One region of the Heyndrickxia sp. FSL W8-0496 genome, then DNA from elsewhere that is predicted to be linked to it. Evidence: predicted binding sites of a transcription regulator. Region 1 holds the regulator's gene; each other region holds the start of a gene.
What was found. The regulator CtsR, encoded in region 1, represses protease genes until heat stress. The targets are predictions, from matches to a motif close to ATGGTCAATAAAGGTCAAACA.
Positions count from the first base shown of each region.

Region 2: the regulator CtsR is predicted to act here: its motif matches at 2,394-2,414, upstream of NST63_RS17140 (ATP-dependent Clp protease ATP-binding subunit).
Region 3: the regulator CtsR is predicted to act here: its motif matches at 4,513-4,533, upstream of clpP (ATP-dependent Clp endopeptidase proteolytic subunit ClpP).

Region 1 covers NZ_JBBOXX010000001.1:94,620-102,851, reverse strand. The annotation lists gene clpC (ATP-dependent protease ATP-binding subunit ClpC) at 1-1,464, opposite strand, end outside; gene NST63_RS00525 (protein arginine kinase) at 1,477-2,553, opposite strand; gene NST63_RS00520 (UvrB/UvrC motif-containing protein) at 2,550-3,098, opposite strand; gene NST63_RS00515 (CtsR family transcriptional regulator) at 3,115-3,579, opposite strand; rRNA gene rrf (5S ribosomal RNA) at 3,918-4,034, opposite strand; rRNA gene NST63_RS00505 (23S ribosomal RNA) at 4,105-7,047, opposite strand; rRNA gene NST63_RS00500 (16S ribosomal RNA) at 7,234-8,232, opposite strand, start outside.
Region 2 covers NZ_JBBOXX010000001.1:3,406,127-3,414,358, reverse strand. The annotation lists gene NST63_RS17140 (ATP-dependent Clp protease ATP-binding subunit) at 95-2,236, opposite strand; gene NST63_RS17135 (YkvI family membrane protein) at 2,530-3,576, shown strand; gene NST63_RS17130 (CPBP family intramembrane glutamic endopeptidase) at 3,680-4,291, opposite strand; gene NST63_RS17125 (YkvS family protein) at 4,600-4,791, opposite strand; gene NST63_RS17120 (hypothetical protein) at 5,054-5,611, shown strand; gene NST63_RS17115 (hypothetical protein) at 5,659-5,853, shown strand; gene NST63_RS17110 (AAA family ATPase) at 6,042-6,986, shown strand; gene NST63_RS17105 (DUF58 domain-containing protein) at 6,986-8,179, shown strand; gene NST63_RS17100 (hypothetical protein) at 8,146-8,232, shown strand, end outside.
Region 3 covers NZ_JBBOXX010000001.1:1,328,330-1,336,561, forward strand. The annotation lists gene NST63_RS06550 (NUDIX hydrolase) at 34-492, shown strand; gene rapZ (RNase adapter RapZ) at 530-1,408, shown strand; gene NST63_RS06560 (gluconeogenesis factor YvcK family protein) at 1,405-2,397, shown strand; gene whiA (DNA-binding protein WhiA) at 2,456-3,415, shown strand; gene NST63_RS06570 (HPr family phosphocarrier protein) at 3,455-3,709, shown strand; gene clpP (ATP-dependent Clp endopeptidase proteolytic subunit ClpP) at 3,805-4,398, opposite strand; tRNA gene NST63_RS06580 (tRNA-Arg) at 4,654-4,725, opposite strand; gene rpoN (RNA polymerase factor sigma-54) at 5,032-6,375, shown strand; gene NST63_RS06590 (glutaredoxin family protein) at 6,392-6,628, shown strand; gene NST63_RS06595 (sugar-binding transcriptional regulator) at 6,773-7,798, shown strand; gene gap (type I glyceraldehyde-3-phosphate dehydrogenase) at 7,865-8,232, shown strand, end outside.

The DNA.
Region 1 (8,232 bases):
AACAGGAATTCCAGTCCAACTTGCAACAACTGTTGCGATATCCTCAACGGTTACTTCACTATTTTCTTGGCCTTGTTTTTCCTTCCAAGTCTTTTTCGTTTCTTCCAATTTTTCACGTAAACGTTGTTCAGAATCCCTTAAAGATGCGGCTTTTTCGAACTCTTGACTTTGAACTGCTGCGTCTTTTTCCTTCCTGATTTCCTCCAATTTGAGTTCAAGCTCTTTTAAATTTGGTGGTGTTGTAAATGATCGTAAACGGACTTTGGAGCCAGCTTCATCAATTAAATCAATAGCTTTATCTGGAAGAAATCGATCAGAAATATAACGATCAGATAGTTTTACAGCTGCCTCAATTGCATCATCTGTAATAGATACACGGTGATGTGCTTCATATCGATCCCTTAATCCTTTTAATATTTGAATAGACTCGTCAGATGAAGGCTCATCTACTTGAATTGGTTGAAATCTTCGTTCTAATGCTGCATCCTTTTCGATATATTTACGATATTCATCCAATGTTGTTGCACCAATGCATTGAAGCTCACCACGTGCCAATGATGGCTTTAATATATTTGAAGCATCGATGGCTCCCTCTGCTCCACCTGCACCAATCAAAGTATGAAGCTCATCGATAAATAAAATAATATTTCCAGCTTGTCGGATTTCGTCCATTACCTTTTTCAAGCGATCCTCAAACTCTCCACGGTACTTTGTCCCAGCAACAACTGTTCCCATATCCAAAGTCATTACGCGTTTATCGCGAAGCGTCTCCGGCACCTCATTATTAACAATTTGCTGTGCCAACCCTTCTGCTATAGCTGTTTTCCCAACTCCAGGTTCTCCAATAAGGACTGGATTGTTCTTTGTTCGTCTGCTTAATACTTCTATTACACGTTGAATTTCTTTGCTTCTTCCGATAACGGGATCTAATGTTTCTTCTCTTGCAATAGCAGTTAAGTCGCGTGCTAGGCTATCAAGAGTAGGAGTGTTAGCACTTGATGTGTTTCCTCCTTGATGGGTTCCCGCTTCATTACTTCCAAGTAATTGAAGAACCTGTTGTCTAGCTTTGTTCAAGCTCACACCTAAATTATTCAGTACTCTAGCCGCGACTCCTTCTCCCTCACGTATAAGACCTAATAAAATGTGCTCTGTACCAACATAGGAATGACCTAGTTTTCGAGCTTCATCCATGGATAATTCAATGACCTTTTTTGCACGTGGTGTATAATGAATATTTTGCCCAGAATCCTGGCCCTTTCCTATTAAGTTTTCCACCTCTACTTGGATTTTTTCGGGACTAAGTCCAAGTCCATATAATGCTTTTGCAGCAATTCCTTCACCCTCTTGAACTAATCCAAGAAGAATATGTTCAGTACCGATATTATTATGCTTTAATCGAATGGCTTCTTCTTGAGATAAAGCTAATACTTTTTGTGCTCTTTCAGTAAATCGTCCAAACATCATATTGATCTCCTCCTAGCCGTTATTCTTCTCTTCAAGTTTTAAACGTTCTCTTATAAGTGTTGCTCTGCGAATATCTCTTTCATAGGGACGTAATGGACCACCAGCATATTGTTGTAAAAACCCTGGTTGTGTAAAGATCATTAATTCATTTAAGATATTTTTAGATACATTTTTGATATAGCCTGTATCAATCCCTAAACGAACATCGGACAAGCATTGTGACGCTTCCTTCGATTCAATTATTCTACTATTGGTCAATACACCATAAGACCTGAAAACTCTATCTTCTAATTGTATGTTAGAGGTTTTAATCAATGCTTCTCTTGCTGACCTTTCTTGTGCAATGATCTGTTGAACAACACTAATTAAATCATCGACAATATCTGTTTCAGATTTACCTAATGTAATTTGATTAGAAATTTGAAAAATATTACCCAATGCCTCGCTGCCTTCTCCATAAATTCCACGAACCACTAATCCTAATTGATTAATAGCAGGAATAATACGATTCATTTGTTGAGTAAGGATAAGTCCAGGCAAGTGAACCATAACTGATGCTCTTAATCCTGTGCCGACATTAGTTGGACAGCTTGTCAAATATCCCAGCTTTTCACTATATGCATAATCAATATGTTCTTCCATTAAATCATCAATTTTATTTGCCTTATCTAAAGCTTCTTTTAGTTGTAAACCAGGAAATAAGCATTGTATCCGTATATGGTCTTCCTCATTAATCATAATACTAACATCCTCTTCACCTGATAAAATCACTGCACCATGTGAAGAATCATCTGCTAAATTCGGGCTAATAAGATGTTTTTCGACTAACACCTTCTTCTGTAGAGCTTGTAGCTGATCCATTTTAAGTAATTCTACTTGATTGCCTTCGAGATGGAAATCAGTATGTAAAACTGATTCTACTTTAGATATAATTTCCCTTGCTTCCTCATTGCTAAACAATGTCGGGAATTTATAGTCCTTAAAGTTTCGAGCTAATCGAATTCTTGAACTTAACACAATATCAGAATCTGGTCCCTCTTTACTCATCCATGAACTTACTGCTTGACTAATGAATTTTTCTAAACTCATGAGGTTTCCCTCCCATCATTCAGAAGTGAACTCTCTAAGGCTCGAACTTGATCTCGAATATCAGCAGCCTTTTCAAATTCTTCATGATTTATTGCTTGCTGTAAATCTAATTTTAACTGTTGGATTTGCCTCTTTATATGAACAGCGCCTCCAATTCTTTTCGGTACTTTACCATGATGTTCGATATTTCCACTATGGAGTCTTTTTATAATCGGATGTAATCGTTCATTAAAGGTTTCATAACAAGTGGAACAACCAAAGCGTCCAATATTAACAAATTGTTTAAATGTCATTTTGCAATTCGGACATTGCAAAATTTCATTTTTTTGAATTGTGCCTTGTTTTGCTTGTTGAAAAACTGGATCAAAATTTAACAATCCTGCAATTATATTGTTAATAGAGAATCCAGGTTCCCCCTCAAACATAAACATCTCACCTTTTTCCTGTGCACATTTCTCACAGTAATGGAATTCGGTTTTTTCTCCATTAATAATTTTGGTAAAATGAAGAGTTGCCGGTCTTTCATTACACTCCTGACAAATCATTTTACTCACCTCTATATTATTTATATTTTAAAGTCATTAGCATGGCCGTTAACATTCTAGCTCTTAATTGGTCCCTTTCTGGAAGGTCCAAATAAAGAACTGAACGGTCCATTACGCTTAACATAATTTTCGCTTCTCTTTTTGAAATAACTTCTTCTTCAACTAAACGAATAATCACATCCTCAGCATTTGATTGTGATATTCTGGACTTTACTAATAGTAATAAATGATCAATTAATTGTGCCTGATCGTGAGGTTTAACCTTAATAATACGAATATATCCTCCACCACCTCTTTTACTTTCAACTACATATCCTCTTTCTATAGTGAATCTGGTATTGATTACGTAGTTAATCTGGGAAGGTACACATTGAAATTTATCGGCAATTTCACTTCTTTTTATTTCTACAATTTCACTACCATTCATTTCCAAAACCTGTTTAAGATAGCTTTCAATAATATCCGATATATTTTTCATCAAGTCCACCTCCTTCTACGACTTGACTTTGACTATATTTGACTTTAATTATACATGATGATATCAGAAAAGCGCAAGCAACTTAGTCAGTGGTGAATAAGTGAAATTTCCACTCTGCCTAACAGAAAAGAAACAGGTTGTGCACCAGTCAATGTATCATTTTAACTAGGTTTACCAAAAATACTAGTCAATTTTTTATCTTATCTTTTTATATATTTCGCAACATGATTATATTCATTAGTTTTACCACATGTGCAGAAAATAAAACCATTTTTTTAACTCGCATTATTAAAAAATGACATAAAAAAACCACAGAATAAATCATTCTGCGGTTTCAAATCGCCTGGCAACGTCCTACTCTTGCAGGGGGAGAGCCCCCAACTACCATCGGCGCTAAGAAGCTTAACTTCCGTGTTCGGGATGGGAACGGGTGTGACCTTCTTGCCATAATTACCAGACTATATTTTGTTAAGGGTTTATTCCCTCAAAACTAGATATATAAAGAAGTGTAATAACCTTAAATCAAATTAGGATAAGTCTTCGATCTATTAGTATTCGTCAGCTCCATGTGTCGCCACACTTCCACCTCGAACCTATCAACCTGATCATCTTTCAGGGATCTTATTTAGATAAACTAAGGGAAATCTCATCTTGAGGGGGGCTTCATGCTTAGATGCTTTCAGCACTTATCCCTTCCGCACATAGCTACCCAGCGATGCCTTTGGCAAGACAACTGGTACACCAGCGGTGCGTCCATCCCGGTCCTCTCGTACTAAGGACAGCTCCTCTCAAATTTCCTACGCCCACGACGGATAGGGACCGAACTGTCTCACGACGTTCTGAACCCAGCTCGCGTACCGCTTTAATGGGCGAACAGCCCAACCCTTGGGACCGACTACAGCCCCAGGATGCGATGAGCCGACATCGAGGTGCCAAACCTCCCCGTCGATGTGGACTCTTGGGGGAGATAAGCCTGTTATCCCCGGGGTAGCTTTTATCCGTTGAGCGATGGCCCTTCCATGCGGAACCACCGGATCACTAAGCCCGACTTTCGTCCCTGCTCGACTTGTAGGTCTCGCAGTCAAGCTCCCTTGTGCCTTTACACTCTGCGAATGATTTCCAACCATTCTGAGGGAACCTTTGGGCGCCTCCGTTACCTTTTAGGAGGCGACCGCCCCAGTCAAACTGCCTGCCTGACACTGTCTCCCACCCCGATTCAGGGGTGCGGGTTAGAATTTCAATACAGCCAGGGTAGTATCCCACCGATGCCTCCACCGAAGCTGGCGCTCCGGCTTCAAAGGCTCCTACCTATCCTGTACAAGCTGTACCAAAATTCAATATCAAGCTGCAGTAAAGCTCCACGGGGTCTTTCCGTCCTGTCGCGGGTAACCTGCATCTTCACAGGTACTATAATTTCACCGAGTCTCTCGTTGAGACAGTGCCCAGATCGTTGCGCCTTTCGTGCGGGTCAGAACTTACCTGACAAGGAATTTCGCTACCTTAGGACCGTTATAGTTACGGCCGCCGTTTACTGGGGCTTCAATTCAAAGCTTCGTCTTGCGACTAACCTCTCCTCTTAACCTTCCAGCACCGGGCAGGCGTCAGCCCCTATACTTCGCCTTACGGCTTCGCAGAGACCTGTGTTTTTGCTAAACAGTCGCCTGGGCCTATTCACTGCGGCTCTCTCGGGCTTGCACCCTAACAGAGCACCCCTTCTCCCGAAGTTACGGGGTCATTTTGCCGAGTTCCTTAACGAGAGTTCTCTCGCTCACCTTAGGATTCTCTCCTCGCCTACCTGTGTCGGTTTGCGGTACGGGCACCTTTCACCTCACTAGAGGATTTTCTAGGCAGTGTGGAATCAGGAACTTCGGTACTAAATTTCCCTCGCCATCACAGCTCAAGGTATCTGGTGACGGGATTTGCCTCGTCACCCCTCTAACTGCTTGGACGCACTATTCCAGCAGTGCGCTTACCCTATCCTCCTGCGTCCCCCCATCGTTCAAACGGTGAAGAGGTGGTACAGGAATATCAACCTGTTGTCCATCGCCTACGCCTTTCGGCCTCGGCTTAGGTCCCGACTAACCCTGAGCGGACGAGCCTTCCTCAGGAAACCTTAGGCATTCGGTGGAAGGGATTCTCACCCTTCTTTCGCTACTCATACCGGCATTCTCACTTCTAAGCGCTCCACCAGTCCTTACGGTCTAGCTTCGCAGCCCTTAGAACGCTCTCCTACCACGGACACCTGACGGTGTCCATCCACAGCTTCGGTGATACGTTTAGCCCCGGTACATTTTCGGCGCAGAGTCACTCGACCAGTGAGCTATTACGCACTCTTTAAATGGTGGCTGCTTCTAAGCCAACATCCTGGTTGTCTAAGCAACTCCACATCCTTTTCCACTTAACGTATACTTTGGGACCTTAGCTGGTGGTCTGGGCTGTTTCCCTCTTGACTACGGATCTTATCACTCGCAGTCTGACTCCTAAGGATAAGTCATTGGCATTCGGAGTTTGTCTGAATTCGGTAACCCGATGAGGGCCCCTAGTCCAAACAGTGCTCTACCTCCAAGACTCTTACCTTAAGGCTAGCCCTAAAGCTATTTCGGAGAGAACCAGCTATCTCCAAGTTCGATTGGAATTTCTCCGCTACCCACACCTCATCCCCGCACTTTTCAACGTGCGTGGGTTCGGGCCTCCAGTAAGTGTTACCTTACCTTCACCCTGGACATGGGTAGATCACCTGGTTTCGGGTCTACGACCTCATACTTAATCGCCCTATTCAGACTCGCTTTCGCTGCGGCTCCGCCTCTTCAGCTTAACCTTGCATGAAATCGTAACTCGCCGGTTCATTCTACAAAAGGCACGCTATCACCCTGCATAAAGCATAGGGCTCTAACTACTTGTAGGCACACGGTTTCAGGTTCTCTTTCACTCCCCTCCCGGGGTGCTTTTCACCTTTCCCTCACGGTACTGGTTCACTATCGGTCACTAGGGAGTATTTAGCCTTGGGAGATGGTCCTCCCTGCTTCCGACGGGATTTCACGTGTCCCGCCGTACTCAGGATCCACTCTGGAGGGAACGAAGTTTCAACTACAGGGTTGTTACCTTCTTTGACGGGCCTTTCCAGACCTCTTCATCTACTCCGTTCCTTTGTAACTCCGTATAGAGTGTCCTACAACCCCAAGAGGCAAGCCTCTTGGTTTGGGCTTCTTCCGTTTCGCTCGCCGCTACTCAGGAAATCGCAATTGCTTTCTCTTCCTCCGGGTACTTAGATGTTTCAGTTCCCCGGGTCTGCCTTCCTTACTCTATGTATTCAAGCAAGGATACTACCCCATTACGGGCAGTGGGTTCCCCCATTCGGAAATCTCCGGATCAAAGCTCGCTTACAGCTCCCCGAAGCATATCGGTGTTAGTCCCGTCCTTCATCGGCTCCTAGTGCCAAGGCATTCACCGTGCGCCCTTACTAACTTAACCTAAAAGGTTATTTAAAACTACTTAATGGATTCATCCATAAAGTGGCGATTCTCGGTTATTACTTGGTTACTTCTTATATTATCTAGTTTTCAAAGAACAAACATATCTATTGAAAGGATTAACCTTTCAAAACTGAACAAAACAGAAGACGTCTGAACCACGTAAGTGGTTTTCCATATTCCTTAGAAAGGAGGTGATCCAGCCGCACCTTCCGATACGGCTACCTTGTTACGACTTCACCCCAATCATCTGTCCCACCTTCGGCGGCTGGCTCCAAAAGGTTACCTCACCGACTTCGGGTGTTACAAACTCTCGTGGTGTGACGGGCGGTGTGTACAAGGCCCGGGAACGTATTCACCGCGGCATGCTGATCCGCGATTACTAGCGATTCCGGCTTCATGTAGGCGAGTTGCAGCCTACAATCCGAACTGAGAATGGTTTTATGGGATTGGCTAAACCTCGCGGTCTTGCAGCCCTTTGTACCATCCATTGTAGCACGTGTGTAGCCCAGGTCATAAGGGGCATGATGATTTGACGTCATCCCCACCTTCCTCCGGTTTGTCACCGGCAGTCACCTTAGAGTGCCCAACTAAATGCTGGCAACTAAGGTCAAGGGTTGCGCTCGTTGCGGGACTTAACCCAACATCTCACGACACGAGCTGACGACAACCATGCACCACCTGTCACTCCTGTCCCCGAAGGGAAATCCCTATCTCTAGGGAGGTCAAGAGGATGTCAAGACCTGGTAAGGTTCTTCGCGTTGCTTCGAATTAAACCACATGCTCCACCGCTTGTGCGGGCCCCCGTCAATTCCTTTGAGTTTCAGCCTTGCGGCCGTACTCCCCAGGCGGAGTGCTTAATGCGTTAGCTGCAGCACTAAAGGGCGGAAACCCTCTAACACTTAGCACTCATCGTTTACGGCGTGGACTACCAGGGTATCTAATCCTGTTCGCTCCCCACGCTTTCGCGCCTCAGCGTCAGTTACAGACCAGAGAGTCGCCTTCGCCACTGGTGTTCCTCCACATCTCTACGCATTTCACCGCTACACGTGGAATTCCACTCTCCTCTTCTGCACTCAAGTCTCCCAGTTTCCAATGGCCGCTTGCGGTTGAGCCGCAAGATTTCACATCAGACTTAAGAAACCGCCTGCGCGCGCTTTACGCCCAATAATTCCGGACAACGCTT
Region 2 (8,232 bases), 3.3 Mb from region 1:
TAGTTATAATTTTATTTAAATAGCAACAATGTTTGAGAAAAGAGCCATTATAAAAAAGGAGAAAAGCATAGACGCTTTTCTCCTTTTTGTGAGATTATTTTGATTCAACATGAATATGATTATCGACGATCGTTGCGATTAATTCTTTTTGCTCTACATGATCTAATATAAAGTCAGCAATACGGTCCTCTAATTGTTCTTGAATTACTCGGCGTAAAGGTCTTGCGCCGAATGCTGGATGGTAACCTAACTCTGCAAGTTTTTCTTTTACTTCATTTGTTACCTCAAGTGTGATTTGTTGCTCAGATAGCGTTTCATTCAATTCTTTGAGCATTAAATCAACGATTTCCAATAGATGTACTTTATCTAATGACTGAAATTCAATAATATTATCAAATCGATTCAGAAATTCTGGCTTGAAAAAGCTGCCGAGTGAATCAAGTATACTTGTTTCCTTAATAGCATTGCTTTGGTCAAAGCCAACATGAATTTCTTTAATACCGATTCCTGCATTACTAGTCATAATAATAACTGTATCCTTGAAGCTGACTGTACGTCCTTGACTATCTGTTAGACGACCGTCCTCCAATATTTGTAGAAACATATGCTGCACATCTGGATGTGCTTTTTCAATCTCATCTAATAATATGATACTATATGGATTTCTACGAACTTTTTCAGTTAATTGTCCTGCTTCTTCATGGCCAACATATCCTGGTGGAGAGCCGATTAATTTAGACACACTATGCTTCTCCATATACTCACTCATGTCGAGTCGAATCAATGCATCCTTTGTACCAAATAATTCTTCTGCCAATGTTTTTGTAAGTTCGGTTTTACCGACCCCAGTTGGACCTACGAAGAGGAAGGAACCGATTGGACGAGTCTTTGATTTTAATCCTGCACGTCCGCGACGGATCGCTTTAGCTACCTTTTTAACCGCTTCATCTTGACCGATTACTTTTTTGGCTAAGTTTTCCTCGATATTTTTCATTTTTTGTTGCTCATTTTCTTGCAATTTACCAACGGGTATACCAGTTTTCTTTTCAATAATTGTTTGAATATGAGTAATGTCGACTATAGGCTGACTATGTGTATTTTCAGTTTGCAGCATTTGCTCTAATTTTTCTTCTTCATCACGCAATGTTGCAGCCGTTTCATAATCTTCTTTGGCTAATGCAGTTTGTTTCTCTTGCTCAATTTCTGTAAGGCGTTGCTTAAGTTCCTCCTCATTGCCAGTCACTAATGTTAAGTTTAATTTTGAGCCAGCTTCATCCATTAGATCGATTGCTTTATCTGGTAGGTAGCGATCTTGAATATATCGATTAGATAAAAGGACACAAGCTTTGAGTGCTTCATCTGAGTAACTTACTTGGTGATATTTCTCATACTTTTCTTTCAATCCATTTAAAATATTAATAGATTGTTCAATTGTAGGTTCATTTACTTGGACAGGTTGGAAGCGTCTTTCTAGAGCTGCATCTTTTTCGATTTGGCGATATTCTTTTAATGTCGTTGCTCCAATTACTTGAAGTTCACCTCTTGCTAATGCTGGTTTTAAAATATTTCCTGCGTCCATGGAACCTTCTGCAGAACCTGCACCAACTAGTAAATGAATTTCATCAATGAATAAAAGAACATTTTTACGATTTTGTAATTCAGTGATGAGTTGTTTCATTCTTTCTTCAAATTGTCCCCGAATTCCTGTATTTGCAACCAATGAGGCAACGTCAAGCAAGTAGACTTCTTTATTTCTTAGTTTAGCTGGTACATCCTTTTCAACAATTTTCAATGCAAGTCCTTCTGCTATAGCAGTTTTACCTACACCTGGTTCACCAATTAAAACTGGATTGTTTTTATTCCGGCGGTTTAATATTTCGATCACTCGGTTGATTTCTTCTTCACGACCAATTACCGGATCAATTAATCCTGTTTTTGCTATGCTCGTTAAATTGCGTCCGAATTGATCTAAAAAGCCATTATGACCATTGCCGCCCTGACTTTGAGTTTGTTGTTTAAACCCCTGATTATTCGCTGACAATGATCCACCTTGACTATACCCTTTAAATAAATGCTCAAAATCATTCATTGAAGGAAAACCACCAAATGGTGAATGATTCATCGCAAATTCTTTCTTATAGCATTCGGAACATAATTGTAGCTCCTGAGTTTGCCCATTTATATTTACTCTTAGTTGAACATTAGCATTTCGATCATTACAATTTTGACATTTCATAATAGCATTCCTCCTTGAAATAGCAATGCAATTGTTATAATAGTTGATTTTGACTATCTTTGACTAATTAGATAAAAAGAAAATAAGGTTATTTGATTTTGACTATCTTTGACCTTATGGAATTATCATACACCCATTATTAAAATTTGTAAATATTTTTTTGACCTTTTTTGACTAAATAAAAAAGTTATAAGAGTTTAAAGTGTTGATTGCAAAAAAATATTTTCTTGTCGTAATTGAATATGCTTGTACATATGGTTTAGTAGTGCGACTTAATTGCGAGGGGATTATAGATGAAGAAATATATTGGTGGTTTACAAGTGGCTGCTGTATATGTTGGAACAGTGATTGGAGCGGGATTTGCAACAGGAAAAGAAATCGTAGAGTTTTTTACACGTTATGGGGTTATTGGAATTATTTCAATATTATTAGCGGGCTACCTATTTATCGCATTAGGTACAAAAATGATGTTGATAGCCATTGATTTGAGAGCCAAATCATATGAAGAATTTAATGAGTATTTATTTGGTAGAACCATTTCAAAGTTTATGAATGTATTTATGATGATGATGTTACTTGGAGTATGCGGGGTAATGTTTTCTGGAGCAGGTGCGGTGTTTCAAGAACATTTAGGTATAAGTAAAAATATTGGTATCTATTTTACGATTTTTTTAACGATTTTTATCATGTTAATTGGTACAAAAGGCGTATTTGCTGTTAATACTTTTGTTGTGCCGATGATGATTATTTTTAATTTTATCGTCATGTCAAAATCAATCTTAACTCCAAATTTTTTTGAATCAGTGTTAATGATTCCTAAAGTAGAAGATGGTTGGAGATTATTACTTTCTCCTTTTTCTTATGCTGCATTAAATTTAATCCTCGCTCAAGCTGTATTAGTACCAATTGCTAGTGAGGTGAATGATAAAAAGGTAGTTCGGATAGGTGGTATTATAGGCGGAGTTTTATTAACACTAATCCTATTATCTAGTCATTTTACACTCATTACTTTACCTAATGTGGCTGAATTTGAAATTCCAATGGCTATTATTGTCCAAAATACTTTTGGAAGTATTTATTATATCTATGTTGCTATTATTTATGGAGAAATATTTACCTCTATAATTGGAAATGTTTATGGCCTTGGACAGCAGATCCAGCAATATTTATCTATTAAATCGTTATGGATTTATATGATTATTATTGCTGTTGTTACATTAATCAGTAAGGTGCATTATGGAACACTTTTAGCATTATTGTACCCGTTATTTGGAAATATTAGCTTAATTTTTATCTTTTTACTTTGGATGCGAAGAGAAAATAAGTTTACGAAAGCATGAAATGAGGCTGTCAGATAAAAAGATAAGTGTCATTACTTCACAATTATAGTAGGATACATGTGAAATGATACGTATATGACAATCTTTTTATCTGCAGCCCATATTAGTGGAGTGGAAGGACAATGATTAATAATAAATCAAATATGACATGAGATACGACCAAAAGTGGAATGTTTTTTCTCCACAAATAAAGTGAACCCCAAAAAATACCACCGACCAATGCAGCTATGATTAAAATAATGTTTTCTGAATAGATGAAAATAGAGGCATTTAAAATTGCTGTTATAAGGACTGGTAACCATCCTTGAATATGGTACATTAGTCTTTTTTGGACAAAGCCTCTCCAGAATATTTCTTCTCCAGGAGCCAAAACGAATACAAGCACAAAATAATGCCATATATATTTGGGTGAAAGTAGTTTATAAGTCTTTCCTATTTGTTTGTCTAGATAAGAGGATAAGAGTGAAAATAACCAATCACCAATCCAAAACACAAGATACAATACGACTCCAGATAATATACCGAGAAATAAATATTTCCCATTTGATTGTTCATCATGTGATTTATCACTGACGATTGAATAGCTAATTAATAGTAAAGAGGTGGCTGTATATATGTACCAAAAAATTGAACGGTCGTTAAAAGTAAGAAATAATAAGATATGCGCTAACAATATACCTATTATAAGCCTTATATCTGTTGCGCTTTGCTTCATATGCTAGAAACTCCCCTCGACATAACAATACATGACTACCATGGGATTTGGATAAATCTCCATTAAATAGTTCTTTTCTATATAAGAATACTTCAATGTACACATTTTATCAAAAACAAGCTATAAATGTAATGTCCATTGTTTGAATGAATAAAATGTCATATGAAAGTAAGGCTCTTTCCATGTAGTTACTTTTTTGCAAACATGGTTGTTGCTTATGTAAAGCTTTAACTAGTAATCGGGGTGAAGTCCGTCAAATTCCTTCATTCCACAAAAAAATTGGCTAAATCTAGCCAATTTTTTCGTTTTTATGCATTTATAGATTCCTTGATGATGGTGTAGTTTTTATGATTAACGACCGTTTTTTCCTCTAATTCAAGTTCGCGATAATTATCCATATATGTTAAATCAACAATTACTGAATTCTCATTTACTTTTTCAACAACGCCACGTAAACCGTCTTTAAATTCAATCACATTCCCTACATCGGCTATTTTCACTCTGACGTCCCCCGTTCATATTAAATTATGAATTATAAATTTTCAATCATCTCATTTACAGTTTGCACCATTTTATGAAAAGTTTCAAGTATAATGAATAAATAGATAAAGTGATACGGTTACAGTGTTTTTTGGATTTTTCGAAAAATGTAAACAAAGGGTAATTATGTTAATTTTTCTATAATTATAGTAAAGTTAAATTAAAGGAACCATGTTAAATGAAAAAAATGAAGAATATATATGGTCCTTAGGAGGGGGATATATGATCAATAATGATAAAATTCGTTACTTTTTTATTTGTATTGCTATTTTATTTTTTATCTCTGCATTCTTTTTACCTGGAGTTATCATTGTCCCGTTGAAAATTATTTTATTTTCATCTGGAGATGTCTTGAATTTTGGAATGGGAACAGAATTTTATATGTTTGGAATGATCGCATTTCTCCTTCTAGGATTAGCTTCTATACTATTGATTTTCAAAAAATGGATGTTAAGATTAATAGCGATTTTTTTGTGTTTAATTAGTGTCACCTTTTTGATTTTATCAGTTGATGAATATTTCTATATGCAAAAGGATGGGTTTACAATGAATGAATTCTCCTCTTTAGGAAAGCATTCTTTTATTCCCTGGGATCAAATTGAGGAGATTCAATACGTGTATAAAGCAAATGAAAACTCTCCACTGAGAATTCAATTGAATTTGGTTGATGGAAGTACATATAAAATTCCTTTTAATGGCTTTTCTGCAAACATGAAAAACATGCTCAGGGATTATGTTGCTCCCCATGGTGGGAAATTGGTTGATGTAGATGAGGAATGATATAATTTTCTTAGATATTTTGTTAAACTTGTATTGAGGTGAGATAGTTGACGGAAGAAGAAATCAATGCTTCAATTGATCAATTACGTAAAGGCGAATTAACAGAGTTATATATTGATAATAAAGATTTCTATGATTTTCGGAAGATTTTAGTAGAACAAGAAGACTTTAAACACTTTCGTGGGATTGCCCAAAGAAACGGTCATGTAATCTATAAATACTTGGAAGTTGCTAGGAGTTAAGAAGATACTATGTGAAGTATCTTCTTTTTTTTCTTATAGGCTCTTTTCTCAAATATTATTACTATTAAGGAAATGTTTAACAAATAAAAACTGATTGAAGATCATCCCCCTGTAAGCGTATACGCTACTACTTTTACTTATTTTTAAAAATTTAGTATATTTGTGTTATACAGATAATAGGGGGACTTATGTTGAAGGAGAAAATTAACTTTTTAAAACAAGAAGTATCTAAAGTAATGGTTGGTAGAGAAAAAGATATCGAATTATTAACTATTGCTCTCTTGCAAGGAGGGCATATATTACTAGAAAGTGTACCAGGCACAGGAAAAACACTCCTAGCTAAAACATTTGCTAAATCTTTGGACGGAGAGTTCAAACGAATTCAGTTTACACCAGATGTATTACCTACAGATGTAACGGGCATTCAGTTTTTTAATCCTAAAAGTCAAGAATTTGAATTACGTATTGGTCCAGTTAAAACGAACATTCTTTTAGCTGATGAAATTAACCGGGCAACTCCAAGAACCCAGTCTAGTTTGTTAGAGGTAATGGAGGAGCGGCAAGTCACTATCGATGGTGAAACAATTATTATAGATGAGCCATTTATGGTCATTGCTACACAGAACCCTGTAGAATCTCAACAAGGAACCTTTCCGCTCCCGGCTGCACAGTTAGATCGTTTTTTAATGAAAATTTCGATGAGCTATCCTACATATCAAGAAGAAAGGGATATTCTTAGAAGATTTCAAAGTAATGAGCCTTTAACACAAGTAAAGACAATTTTAACAAGAGAGGAGTTTGTAGAACTTAGAAAGAATGTAAAAAACATTCTTGTAAATGAAGATGTCGAAAAATTCATCTTGTTAATTATTAGAGAAACTCGACAGCATCCTGCTATTGAACATGGGGCTAGCCCGAGGGCAGCACTTGCCTTGCTAAAAGCGAGTCAAGGACATGCATTTATTCATGGTCGTGAGTTTGTAACACCAGATGATGTGAAACAAGTAGCACCATACGTGTTAAAGCATCGTTTGTATTTATCCATTGAAGCTTCGTTAACAAATACAATTGATGATATCTTCGAAAAGATTATGAAAGAAGTTCCAGCTCCAGTTGAGTCAGGAGTGGTGTAATGGAATGGAGAAAAGAGGTATTAATTAGCCGAAATTTAACTATTACACGATCAGTATTAATCATTCTTATAATATTAACCTTTTTATTTGGGGATAAATGGCTACTTTTTATCCTATTAACCGCAGTGATTCTCTTATTTATTCATCATGCTTATATTTCTTTGCTTGGACGAGATTTACATTTAGAAAATGATAAAGAAATTACAAGAATGAATATAGGTGATGAAGGAGCATGGCTATTTACATTTAAAAATAAAGGGGTTCCTATTGTAAAAGGAAGCATAAATATTGCCTTTGATGATTGTATTGAACCGACCGCTTATCCATATGTAAAAAATCGGTCTTTTTTAGAAATTTCCATACCCTTCAAAGCATGGACGAATGAACTGGTCGAGGTGAGAATTCCTTTTTCAGCGGTAAAAAGAGGTATCTCCCATATTTATAAATTTGAAATAAAGGTCAACCATTTATTTGGAAGTGGGGCCATCATTTTGAATTATGACGGTATTATTAAAAAGAAAAAATTAGTTTATCCCAGTAGAAAGATAGTCCATACACTCAAAGAACCTTCTGTCTTATTTCATGGTTATCAGGATGTCCGGAATTCGCTATTTTTTGATCCACTCCAACCGATTGGAACCCGGGAGTATATTAAAGGAGATTCCTTTCAGCATATTCACTGGAAAGCAACAGCAAGAATGCAGCAGCTACAAACAAAGGTATTCCCACATTCAGGAGCTAGGCATTGGCTATTTATTTTGAATATCTCAGAAGGACATTCCATTAATCGTGATTTGGAAGAATTAATTAGTTATACAGCTTTTTTAATTGAACATGCAGTAAAGGAAAACATCCCTTTTGCAGTTGCTATAAATATACGCACCCATGGTGACATTCCTTATTTTTTTCTTTCTGAAGGTGAAGGAAGAATTCAGAGACAAAAAGCATTTGAAATACTTTCTATGCTTTCTATCCACTCCTTTCCTTTTCCACCACATTTAATGTTAAAGGATATCGAAAAAAGAGATTCTTTAGTCCCAATTGTTATCTATATTGGTAATCAAAATACTGCCAGTAACAATGTTTTATTGTCTTTAAAAATGAAAAAATCCACCATTTTTGAATTGGAAAATGTCAATGGACAAGGAGTAATGAAAGAATGGAGTCAGGTGCCATGCAAAAGAAGCGGATAAATTGGTTTTGGATTTGGGGAATTTTAAAAATATTCATTAGTGAGGCAATCTTA
Region 3 (8,232 bases), 1.2 Mb from region 1:
TACATATTTATGATGAGTAACGAGGTGATTAATTTGCAACGTGTAACGAATTGCTTATATATAAAGAACAATAAAATTTTGCTTCTGCAAAAACCTCGTCGAAATTGGTGGGTTGCTCCAGGAGGCAAGATGGAACAAGGAGAAACCATTCGTGAATCAGTTATTCGGGAGTTTCGAGAAGAAACAGGAATTTATATAAAACAGCCCTCACTAAAAGGGATTTTTACAATTAATATAAAAGAAGGAAACGACATTATCTCGGAATGGATGATGTTCTCATTTAAAGCAACAGATGGTGATGGAACTCCTTTAGAGCAGTCTGAAGAAGGAATTCTGGAGTGGCACTCCATTGATGAAATCAATCAATTATCAATGGCAGAAGGTGATCACCATATTTTAGATTACTTAATCCATGGAAATGGAATAATTTATGGTAATTTTACTTACACTTCAGAGTTTGAATTACTATCTTATCGATTAGATCCTAGTTAATTATTTTTATTACCATTTGATATAGGGGGAGAAATTTATGAGCAGTGTTCAATTAGTGATCATAACCGGGATGTCTGGCGCTGGAAAGACAGTAGCTATTCAAAGCTTTGAAGATCTTGGCTTTTTTTGTGTTGATAACTTGCCACCGACACTGCTACCAAAGTTTTTGGAACTGATGAAGGATGCGAATAATCAAATGAATAAGGTTGCGCTTGTAATGGATTTACGCGGGCGTGAATTTTTTGATCATTTATTTAAAGCATTAGATGATTTAGCTGAAACTTCTTGGGTTTCTCCACGTATACTCTTTTTAGATGCAGATGATTCTGTATTGGTTAGAAGATATAAAGAAACAAGACGGCTACATCCCTTATCTCAGACTGGCTTGCCTTTAGAAGGTATTAAACAGGAACGGATGTTGTTAGAGGAGCTTAAGGGTCGAGCACAAATTATCTTTAATACTTCAGGGATTAAACCTAAGGAGTTGCGGGAAAAAATTCTAACAGAGTTTTCCATTAACAAACAATCGACATTTACTGTTAATGTCATGTCATTTGGATTTAAGCATGGTCTTCCAATTGATGCGGATCTAGTATTTGATGTCCGCTTCTTACCAAATCCATATTATATAGAAAACATGCGTCCAAAAACAGGATTAGATAAAGATGTATATGACTATGTTTTAAAATGGAATGAAACGAGTAAGTTTTTAGAAAAAGTGATTGATTTACTTACATTTATGCTCCCACATTATAAACGTGAGGGAAAAAGCCAGTTAGTTATTGCGATTGGGTGCACTGGTGGTCAACATCGTTCCGTAGCATTGACTGAGTATATAGCCCATCATTTTGAAAATGATTATCAGACGCGGATTACGCATCGGGATATAAAGAAAAGGAAGGAAACAACATCATGAGAATGGATGGAAAGCAACCGCGGATTGTTGTAATCGGCGGTGGGACTGGATTATCTGTTTTATTAAGAGGTATGAAAAAATATCCAGTCGATATAACAGCGATTGTGACAGTAGCAGATGATGGGGGGAGCTCTGGACGAATTAGGGATGAAATGGATATCCCTTCTCCAGGTGATATACGAAATGTCCTCGCTGCTCTTTCAGATGTAGAACCATTAGTTGAACAAATGTTTCAGCATCGTTTTAAAACATCTAATGAACTTTCCGGGCATTCATTAGGAAATTTAATTATAGCCGCTTTGACATCTATTACTGGGGATTTTGTCCATGCTATCCAAGAGATGAGCAAAGTACTAAATGTTCATGGTAAAGTTCTGCCTGCTGCAAATCAAAGTGTGATCCTTCATGCAGAGATGGAAGATGGAACAGTTATTACTGGTGAATCACAGATTCCTTTTTCAGGAAAAAGAATAAAACGCGTGTTTTTGACACCTGATGTGATTCATCCATTATCAGAAACGGTTCGTGCAATACGAAATGCCGATCTTATTATCATTGGACCAGGTAGCTTATATACTAGTATTTTACCGAATTTGCTTGTTCCAAAGCTTGGAGAAGAGGTTTGCCGTGCAAAAGCAAAAAAGGTATACATTTGCAATCTAATGACACAAGCAGGTGAAACACTTGACTTTACTGCCAGCGATCATATACAAGCCATTTATGATCATATGGGGTGTTCATTTATTGACACTGTACTTGTGAATAACGAAGAGGTACCTCCAGAAATACAGGAGAAATATAAAGAGGAGCTTGCTAAACCAGTTGTTTTTGATGTAGATCGTCTTGAAGCAATGGGATTAGAAGTTCTCTATGATCGAATTATAACTTACCAAAATGGCTATATACGCCATGATACTGAAAAGGTTGCTAAAATTATATATTCCTTGATTGACGATCAATTAAAAGAAAAAATAAAGAGTGGAAGCTGAATGTTAATGCTTCCCCCTCCACAACATTCAGTCGAGGGTCAACTGGAGGTATAAAAATATGTCATTTGCTTCGGAAACAAAAAAAGAATTAACAAATTTACAAGTAAAAGATTGCTGTGTTCGCTCAGAGCTGTCAGCATTGATTCGTATGAACGGATCATTATCTTTTTCCAATCGAATTTTGGTCGTGAATGTTCAGACGGAAAATGCAGCAATTGCTCGAAGGATTTATACTCTAATAAAGCGCATATATGATACTCCTGTTGAATTATTAGTTAGAAAAAAAATGCGTTTAAAGAAAAACAATGTTTATATTGTCCGGATGAAAGCGAAAGCTAAGGAAATTCTAGAGGATTTAGAAATATTAGGTGAAGGTTTTACTTTTATCCATAATATTTCACCCGCTTTAATTAAGAAAAAATGTTGTAAACGTTCCTATTTACGTGGTGCATTCCTTGCTGGAGGCTCCGTAAACAATCCTGAAACCTCCTCTTATCATCTAGAGATATTTTCATTGTATAAGGAACATAATGATTCTTTATGTGAATTAATGAACTTTTTCAATCTTAATAGTAAAACATTAGAACGAAAAAAGGGATTTATTACTTATTTAAAGGAAGCTGAAAAAATAACAGAGTTCTTAAATGTCATTGGTGCTCATAATTCATTACTTCGCTTCGAAGATGTTAGGATCGTACGGGATATGAGAAATTCGGTCAATCGACTAGTGAACTGTGAAACGGCCAATTTGAATAAAACAATTGGAGCTGCTCTCCGCCAGGTTGAAAATATTCGATTCATCGATGAAACAGTGGGTCTTCAAATATTACCAGATAAGCTTCGCGAAATTGCTGAATTACGTGTTGCCTACCAGGATGTTACACTGAAGGAATTGGGCGAAATGGTCTCATCAGGGAATATTAGTAAGTCCGGTATCAATCATCGATTAAGAAAAATTGACGAAATCGCTGACAAGCTCAGAGCAGGGGAACTAGATAGAAATTCTATTTCAAAATAAATTAGGGTAAATAAAAAATAAATGAAGGGAGAAGAAAGAATGGTTGAGAAACAAGTAGAAATAAAACTGAAAACAGGCCTACAAGCTCGTCCAGCAGCCTTGTTCGTTCAGGAGGCAAATCGTTATTCTTCGGAAATTTTCTTAGAGAAGGATGGCAAGAAGGTAAATGCCAAAAGTATTATGGGGTTAATGAGTTTAGCAGCAGGTGTAGGTTCCGTTATTACATTAAGTGCTAGTGGAAGCGATGAAAAAGAGGCGGTTGAAGGCTTAGCTAAATTTGTTGAGAACGAATAAATCATGTAACTTTCTGGCTACTAAGAGTCTGGAGAACTGTATGTAGAAAAGAACTGCTACCTATTTATAGGTAGCAGTTCTTTCAACTTTTTATCTTATTTTCTTTCGTCAGAACGAGTAATAATGCTATCAATTAACCCATATTCTTTTGCTTTTTCAGCAGTCATAAAGTTATCGCGGTCTGTATCTTTTTCGATTACTTCTAATGGCTGACCTGTACGTTCAGCTAAAATTTTATTTAATTTTTCACGTAAGAACAAAATACGCTTTGCAGCAATTTCAATTTCTGTTGCCTGTCCTTGTGCACCACCAAGCGGTTGGTGAATCATAACTTCACTATTTGGAAGTGCATATCTTTTACCTTTTTCACCTGCAGCTAGTAAGAAAGCACCCATGGAAGCAGCCATACCAGTACAAATTGTTGAAACATCAGATTTAATAAATTGCATCGTATCATAGATTGCCATACCAGCCGTGATACTTCCACCAGGGCTATTAATATAAAGTGAAATATCCTTACCTGGGTTTTCTGCATCTAAAAATAAAAGCTGTGCAACAATTGAATTTGCTACATTATCATCGATAGCACTACCAAGCATGATGATACGATCCTTTAATAATCTTGAATAAATATCATATGCACGTTCTCCACGATTCGTTTGTTCAATAACTGTAGGAATTAAGTTCATACTTGCTCCTCCTTAACATATTCGGTATATACACCGATTGAATTCTCTTTACAAGGCATTTTTTATTTAAAAGCCTAAAGGAAAATTTTCCTTATTTAATGTTATCATACACTGATGGTCAATAAAGGTCAAACAATTCACTTTTAATTTTATAAACTTTTTTACACTCTAAACATATTAACCAAATTAAAAGTTTTTAAACCATTTGAAAATATAAAAAAACCTCTTGTTCTCATCAGAACAAGAGGTTTCTTACGCCCTCGGAGGGAATCGAACCCCCATTTTAAGAACCGGAATCTCACGTGCTATCCGTTGCACCACGAGGGCATGTTTAGAACCGTACGAATTAAAATTATAAATGAGAAACACTGAAAATGCAACACTTTTTTCCAATCCCTTTCTATTAAAAATTCAGTATCTCATCTTAATCTTTTTTCGCAAATTTGGTCCGTCTATAGAGGTTGCATTACTTTACTCAGTGAAATGAAGAGAGTTCGTGGTCTTCAGCCGATAGTTATTAGTTCAAAGAGTCTTAACTAAAGAGATGATAAAGAAGGGATTTTACATTTATTATATACGGAGAATATATTGTAAGGTAAAATAATAAAAAAGGAACAAACGGAGGGGAATTGCTTGAATTTACAATTCGGATTATATCAACAACAATCTTTGAAATTAACAATGACACAAGAATTGAAACAAGCTATCGAACTTCTACAATACTCAACTCAAGAGCTAGTCTCTTTTCTAGAAGAAAAGGCTATCGAAAATCCTTTGATACAATTAGAGCATACAAATGTAAAATATATAGATTTAGGTTCGGATGGATTCAAAAAAAGAAAATCATACAAAAATGAGCGCGACTATAAACAATGGATTGATCAAATCTCTCAGTCATCTATCAATCTACAAGACTATTTATTTATGCAGCTTTCTTTGAAAACGCTAACAAATAGTGAAAAAGCTGTATTATCCTATCTCATTTACAATCTTGACTCAAATGGCTATCTAACTGTTCCAATTGAGGAAGTGGCTAAAAAGAATGATGTAGAGCTGGTAGTTGTGAACCGTTGCTTGGATATACTACATGGTTTAGAACCTGTCGGAGTCGGTGCACGAAATTTACAGGAGTGCTTATTACTACAGGTTAATCAAAAAAAAGATTGCCCAACCCTAGTTAATGACATTCTTACTCAATACTTTTTGGAGTTTGCCGATCGAAAATGGAAACCGCTTTCCAAGCGGCTTGGAGTGGAAATTAATGAGATACAATGGGCTGCTGACTATATCAAAACATTAAATCCACGACCAGGAGCAGCTTATCACTCGGAACAGGCGCAATATATCGTGCCGGATTTAATTGTAACGCTTGAGAATGATACGATCGAATTAGATCTGTTCCAGAAACATCTTCCAAATGTGCAATTTCAAAAAGACTATTATAAAATGATGTCATCCTATAAGGATCAACAAGTGAAACATTTTTTAAAGGAAAAAACACAAGATTATCAATGGATTATGAGAAGCCTTCGACAACGGAAAGAAACACTTTTGAAAGTAGGAATGGCGATTATTCAAAAGCAGTATGATTTCTTTTTAAAGGGACCGGAATATTTAAAACCTTTAACGATGAAAGAGATATCTGAAGAAATTAATGTGCATGAATCAACAGTTAGCCGGGCAGTAAGAGAAAAATTTATTCAAACACCATTTGGGACATATGAATTACGGTACTTTTTCTCAACGAGTATAATGAAATCTAATTCAATTGATGAGGAGGACCAGGCATCTGCTCAACAAGTTAAAATGCGCATATCCCATTTGATAGAACAAGAAAATAAATTAAAACCATTATCTGATCAAGGAATTGCAGATGATTTAAAAAATGAAGGGATCATCATCTCTCGTAGAACAGTAGCAAAGTATCGAGATCAATTAAACATTCCATCCTCTTCAAAAAGAAAGCGATTTGCATAATATAAGGAGAATCGATATGGATCAAGTAATATTTTACACAAGAAATCAATGCCAGCTCTGTAAAGAAGCCATGCAATTATTGACCATCTTACAAAGTGAATTTTCTTTTGAAATAATTGAGAAGAATATTGATGAAAGTGATGAGTTGACCGAGAAGTACGGCTTAATGATTCCAGTCATTGAAATGAATAATGAGATCATTCAATATGGCCAGATTGATTATTTTACCTTACAAAGCTATTTAAAAAAATAAATAAGTCAATTTGGTTGAATTCCTGTTTTTACCCTGCTAAAATAAAAATTGTAGCAAGGGTAAATTTTTTTATATCAGTCGGGACATAATATGTCTACGTGGGACGATAAGTGACCCGTGATATTTCTTGAAGGGAATAAAACGATGTATACATTAATTGAGCTTCAAAAAAAATTATTACCTGATATGCTCTCTGTTATGCAAAAACGTTTCCAAATTCTTCGCTCTATTCATTTTATGGAGCCAGTGGGAAGAAGAACATTAGCACAAGTATTGGGCTTCTCGGAACGCGTTTTACGTAGTGAAGTAGAATTTCTCAATGAACAAAAGCTCATTACAATTAAAACGAATGGAATGTCTGTTTCGGAACAGGGTCTTTCCGTACTCGAAGGTCTATCTGGAATGATGAGAGAGATTTCAGGCATCAATGAGATGGAAGAAAAGCTAAAAGAATTATTGAACCTTCAAGAAGTGGTTATTGTCCCTGGTGATAGTGATGAAACCCCTTGGGTAAAACAGGAACTTGGTAGAGCATGTGCAAAAAGAATGAAGAAGCGCCTTGTAGGAAAAAATACGATTGCTGTTGCAGGTGGTAGTACAATGGCAGCTGTCGCAGATATGATATCTGCTGATTTTATTGGTGATTCCGATACTGTTTTCGTACCAGCTAGAGGTGGAATTGGAGAAGATGTCAAAAATGAGGCAAATTCTGTGTGTGCCAAAATGGCGGAAAACACAGGTGCAAAACACCGTGTCCTGTATGTTCCTGATCAAGTAAGTAAAGAAGTATATCAGTCCTTTATTAAAGAACCCATTATAAAAGAGGTACTCCATTTAATTAAAAATGCAGACATGGTTTTACATGGAATTGGAGATGCTAATGTAATGGCTAAGCGTAGAAACACAAAGGAAGAAGATATGAAACTAATTACAAATGGACATGCGGTTGGAGAAGCCTTCGGTTACTATTTCAATGAAGCTGGTCAAGTAGTACATAAAGTACCTACGGTTGGCCTTCAATTACAAGACTTACAGAAAATTAAACATGTCATAGCCGTGGCTGGTGGATCTTCTAAAGCGAAAGCAATAAAAGCTTGTATGAAAAGTGCAACAAAATCTACTGTCCTGATTACCGATGAAGGTGCTGCAACAAAAATGATTGGTTATTAGTTTCAAAAGGAAGATTCTTTTTGAAATTATATAAATTATAAAAGATATCCTAAGGAGGAAATATAAATGACTGTAAAAGTTGGTATCAATGGTTTTGGTCGTATTGGTCGTAATGTATTTCGTGCTGCATTAAATAATCCTGAGGTTGAAGTGGTAGCTGTTAATGATTTAACAGATGCGAATATGCTCGCTCATCTTTTAAAATATGATACTGTTCATGGAACACTTGAGCAAGATGTAACTGTTGACGGAGATAGCCTTGTTGTAGGCGGACATAAAGTAAAAGTTTTAGCTGAACGTGACCCAGCTCAACTTGGTTGGGGAGATCTTGGAGTAGATATCGTTGTAGAATCTACTGGTCGCTTCACAAAACGTGCAGATGCTGCTAAACATTTAGAAGCTGGTGCAAAAAAAGTTATTATCTCTGCTCCTGC